Regions from separate parts of the Streptacidiphilus sp. BW17 genome, predicted to be linked through region 2. Evidence: riboswitches for the same ligand, from Rfam matches in the RefSeq annotation. Region 2 holds a riboswitch; the other holds the start of a gene.
What was found. A riboswitch is a leader RNA that binds a small molecule or an ion and turns the genes downstream of it on or off. The one in region 2 is predicted to bind magnesium.
Positions count from the first base shown of each region.

Region 1 (2,457 bases), on a different contig from region 2:
GGAGTCCCAGCGGCGAGCCGGGGATCAGCACGATGCCGGCGGCCAGGGCGACGAGGCCGGCGTAGACGGCGTAGAAGCCCTTGGCACCCTTGACGCCGCGGTGGAGCGAGTGCTTGATGCCGAAGACGTCACCGATGGCGTAGGCCGTGGAGAGCGAGACCGCGAAGGCGCCGATGATCGAGGCGTCCAGCAGCGCGACGGCGAAGAGGACACCGGCGACCTTGCCCGCGTGGGCGGCGATGCCGGAGGCCAGGCCCGCAGTGTCGGTGAAGTTGCCGAAGCCCTTGGTGCCCGCGAAGGCGGCGGCGGTGGCGCCCATCAGCGCCGCACCACCGATGACCACGATCACGATGCCGATCCAGAGGTCGGCCTTCTCGTACTTCATGAAGCGGGGGGTGATCCGCTTGTCGATGACGTAGCTCTGCTGGAAGAAGAGCTGCCACGGGGCGACGGTGGTGCCGACGATGCCGATGATCAGCAGCATCACGGTGGCCAGCTGGCCCTGGCCGCCCGGCAGGTTCGGGACCACGAAGTCCTGCGCCATCTGCGAGGTCTTCGGGTGAACCATGAAGTAGATCGGGACCAGCAGCAGCGATCCGGCACAGAGCGCGATCGCGATCCGCTCGAAGCGCTGGAACGACCCGGTGAACGCGGAGGCGACGATGATCGCGGCGGCGAGCACCACGGCGGCGGCCTTGGGCAGCCCCAGGTAGCCGGCGGCCAGGGTGATCCCGATGAACTCGGTGACCAGCGTCAGCGCGTTGAGGATGAACAGGTCGATGACGCTGAACGCGCCCCAGAACTTGCCGAACCGCTCCAGGATGAGCCGGGCGTGGCCGACGCCGGTGACCGCGCCGAGGCGGAGCACCATCTCCTGGTTCACGTAGAGGACCGGGACCAGCAGCAGCAGCGTCCACAGCAGGTGGGTGCCGTAGTTCTGGCCCGCCTGGCCGTAGGTGGCGAAGGCGCCGGCGTCGTTGTCGCCGACCATCACGATCAGGCCGGGGCCGACGATCGCGAGCAGCGTCTTGAGCTTGGCGGACAGGCCGCGGCGGTCGCCGTGGTCGTCCAGCTTGATGGTGCCGAGCGCGCCGCGGATGTCGCCGAGGTGCGCGTCGTCCAGCACCGCGGTGGTGCGGGCGGCGTCGCCCTGGACCTTCGGGTCGATCGTGGTGGTCATGATGGTCCCTCCCTGTGGCCGTGAAGGCCGATCGGAGGGCATGCAGCATCCATCCACCCTGCGAGCGTCCGCGCGCGCAGAAGGATCAAGGATCAGCAGGTGGTTACCGCATGCCGAAAGAAGACGAGGTCAAGCGGATGTGGGGCCGTTTATGGCCCGGGCTACTCGGACTGCAGTCCACTGCTTCTCGCCTCCCTCCGGTCGTGACGCGTCGCGCGTCGCAGCGGCAGGGGGCACACCGAACCCGGACCAATACGGCATCAGCCGTGTCCGGCACACCCCAACTCGTCAGAGCTTTGGCACTCCACGGCGTAGCGCGAGGCCTGTTCTGGGACAGGTCCGCCTGCGCAGCCACTTGGCCTCAACCCTTAGGTCGGGAGGAGGTGTCCTGATCCGGAGCGTCTCTCGACGGTTGGGATCAGTGGCCTGTGTCCGTGGAGACGCCTCACCGAACGAGGTGTCTCATGAATGAACATTCATATGATGGCCCTTGCGTAAGGGCACTGTCAAATGCTTACGGGCTGCGCGTTTACGCTGGTGCCGAAGTGGAGATGGGGAGGCAGCGCTGACCGGTCCGACTGATCTGCGGGCACGCCGGGACCGCCGCAAGGACGGTGCTCCCGCCCTTTCCGCTGACCAGGTTCCCCTGGCTGCCTCGGCCCCGTCCGCCCGGCGCGTGGATCCCCGCGAGGTGAGCGCACTGAGCGAACTGACGGATCTTCAGGTGCTGCGGGCGCTCGGGACGAGCCGGAGGGGGCTGCCCGAGGAGACCGCCGAACTGTGGCTCGCCGCGCACGGCGAGAACACCCTGCCGCTGCCGCCGCGTCCGACCCGTACCCGGCGGGTCGCGCTGCTGCTCCGTGACCCCTACACGATGACCCTCTGTCTCCTGGCCGGAGCGACGGCCGTCTCCGGGGCCTTCACCAGCACCGCGGTCCTGCTGCTGCTGATCACCGCGGGCTGTGCGCTGCGCCTGGTGGGCGAGTTGCGGGCGGAGCGCGAGACCGCCGCGCTGCGGCGATTCGTCGACGTGGGCAGCACGGCGACGGTGCTGCGCCGTCGGCCGGCGCCGTCACCGGCGTCACGGTCGGGGTCACGGTCTGGGTCATCGGTCGAACGGGAGTTGCCGTTCGACCAGTTCGTCCCCGGTGACGTGGTGCGGCTGGTTCCCGGGGACCGGGTCCCCGCAGATCTGCTGTTGCTGCGTGCGGAGGGGCTGACGGTCGATCAGGCGCTGCTGACCGGCGTCAGCCAGCCGGTGCCCAAGCGTGCCGCAG
Region 1 is NZ_JBGCCR010000001.1:26,527-28,983, reverse strand. Features, by position in the region: gene ABH940_RS00125 (NRAMP family divalent metal transporter) at 1-1,180, opposite strand, end outside; M-box (ykoK) riboswitch at 1,453-1,644, opposite strand; gene ABH940_RS00120 (HAD-IC family P-type ATPase) at 1,872-2,457, shown strand, end outside.
Region 1: linked by a shared signal. The riboswitch ahead of ABH940_RS00125 (NRAMP family divalent metal transporter) and the one ahead of ABH940_RS08880 (hypothetical protein) in region 2 are both predicted to bind magnesium.

Region 2 (2,457 bases):
GTCAGGAACCGCCTGCTGCGGGACCGGTCGAGCGCGGATGCGGACTACTGCCAGGTTTCATCAGGCCCCACCTCCCCAGGTCAGCGCACTCCCGTGCGGAACACCGACACCTCCCACGTAAGAGCTTCGGCACTGCACGGCGTGTCCCGCCCATCGGTCGGGCGGGAAGCCACTTGGCCTCAACCCTTAAGCCGGGAAGAGGTGTCCTGACCCTGGGCGTCTCTCGACGTCGTCGGGTCAGTGGCCTGTATCCGTGCAGACGCCTCACCGAACGAGGTGTCGCAGGAGAAGTGAACCGACCCACGCGGGGGAAAGTCAACCCGGCACGTAACAATCAGCCGCTCCGGCAGTTGCACATCGGTCGCAGGTGGACGGAGGAATGAATTCCCGTCAGCCACAGAAGTCACCGGACAACGGCGACAACAACACGTCAAAGAATCCGGGAACTTGCTTCACCACCGAATCACTGATCTATGCTGAGGGCGTTGAAACGAAGAGGGCACCTCGTTCGGTGAGGCGTCTTCACGGACACAGGCCACTGATCCCACCCGTCGAGAGACGCTCCGGATCAGGACACCTCCTCCCGACCTAAGGGTTGAGGCCAAGTGGCTTCCCAGTCAGCGCACTTGGGATCACGCCGTGGAGTGCCAAAGCTCTGACGAGTTGGGGTGTTCCGGCTACCGCGTCCTGTCGCGGTCTCTCACAGCCGGTCCGCTCCTTGCCGCGTCGCATCGGTGCCACGCGCACCACGGCCGGAAGGAGGCGAAGTCATGGACGACAGTCCGAGTCCATGTCCGGGCCGACCCCTGCCCGGCCATCCCGCCGAGCCTGGTCCGGCCCGCGTTCACCGCTGACCGCACGCCCGCGCCGTCCGCCACGCCGTCGACGGCGTCGTGGCGCGGGCACGCCTGCCCAGAAGGAGCCTCTTCGTCATGACCGTGATGTCCTTTCGCCCGCACACCCCGCACACCAGCCCGCACACCACCCCGCAGACGTCCGGCCGTCGCCCGCACGACGTACTGCACGACGTAGTGCGCGGCGCGCTCGGCCGACTCCGGCACATCAGGGCCTCCCGCCGTGTCCGCCGAGGCGTCGCTCGCCCAGGCCACCGTCACCGCGCTGCATACCACCGCCGCCGAGCCTTCGACCGCGTACGGGACACTGCGCCTCGCCCTCCACGACGGCGTCGAGCGCGTCTACCTGCTCGACCCGCACGACTTCGCCGCGACCACCTCCGCCGAGGTGGCCTACGACGCGCGGGTCCACGCCGCGTACATCCTGGCCGCCCAGGGCCACCGCCCGGAGTGGCTCGCGCCCCACCTCGACCTGCCGCTCTCCGCCGCCCGCGCGATCTGCGCCCGAGCGGAGCGCCACGGCCCACGCGGCCCGCGCAACGCCGTCGCACGCCGCTGAGCCCATCACCTACCCGGAAGGACCCCCCGTGACGGTCACCTATCAGCGCGCACACCAGCACCGCGAGCTGTCCGCTGCCATCCCGCCGACCCGCCTGCCTTCGGCCGGCCGCAGGCCACCGGTCCCGGTGGCGGTCCCGCCACGCATCGAGGTCGACGGGCGGCGCCGCCGGGCCGCCGCCGGCGGGCGGCCCCTGGACCTGACCCGGCGTGAGTTCGACCTGCTGGCCCATCTGGTCGTCAACGCGGAGCTGGTCTTCTCGCGCACCCAGCTGCTGGAACTCGTCTGGGAGCAGCCGGACGTCGGCGACGGCCGGACCGTCGACGTCCATGTCGCCCGGCTGCGCCGGAAACTGGGCGATCCGTACCGGTGGATGCTGGCCACCGTGCGCGGCGTGGGGTACAAGTACGACCCCGCGCCGTAGCCGCGGCGGCGCAACTGCGACGTTGTTGCAGGTAGAAGGCTCGGGCATCTGTCTTCTCATCTTCACGGATGCGAAGATGAGTGTGTACCGTGGTCCTGTGAACACGCTTCCTGCCCTGCTGCTCGCGGCCGGTGGCGTCGGCTTCGGCCACGCCGTCATGCCGGACCACTGGCTGCCGCTCGCCGTCCTCTCCCGCACGAGGCGCTACCGCACCGGGCGAGTCGTCCGGCTGTCGCTCGCCGCCGCGCTGACGCACGTCCTCGTCTCGCTGCTGCTCGGCGCGGTGCTGGTGGTCGTCGGGCTCCAGTTCCGCACGACGGTCGCCCGCCACACCGACCTCGTCGTCGGGGGCGTGCTGCTGGTGACGGGCGCGGTCTTCCTCGTCCTGGACCTGCTGGGCAAGGGCCACGGCCACAGCCACGACGGCGACGGCGGGCACAGCCAGGGTCACGGACGCGGACACGGACACACGCACGACCACGGGCACGCCCCCGACCACGAACACGACCACGACGGCCGCCACACCCACGCCGTCGGCACCACGGCGGTTCTGGACCGACCGAAAGCGGAACACGAGCACAGCCACCCACAGCGCAGCCCGCGCGGGCTGGCCGGGCTGC
Region 2 is NZ_JBGCCR010000005.1:264,440-266,896, forward strand. Features, by position in the region: M-box (ykoK) riboswitch at 104-283, opposite strand; M-box (ykoK) riboswitch at 497-675, shown strand; gene ABH940_RS08880 (hypothetical protein) at 1,078-1,413, shown strand; gene ABH940_RS08885 (helix-turn-helix domain-containing protein) at 1,442-1,837, shown strand; gene ABH940_RS08890 (hypothetical protein) at 1,935-2,457, shown strand, end outside.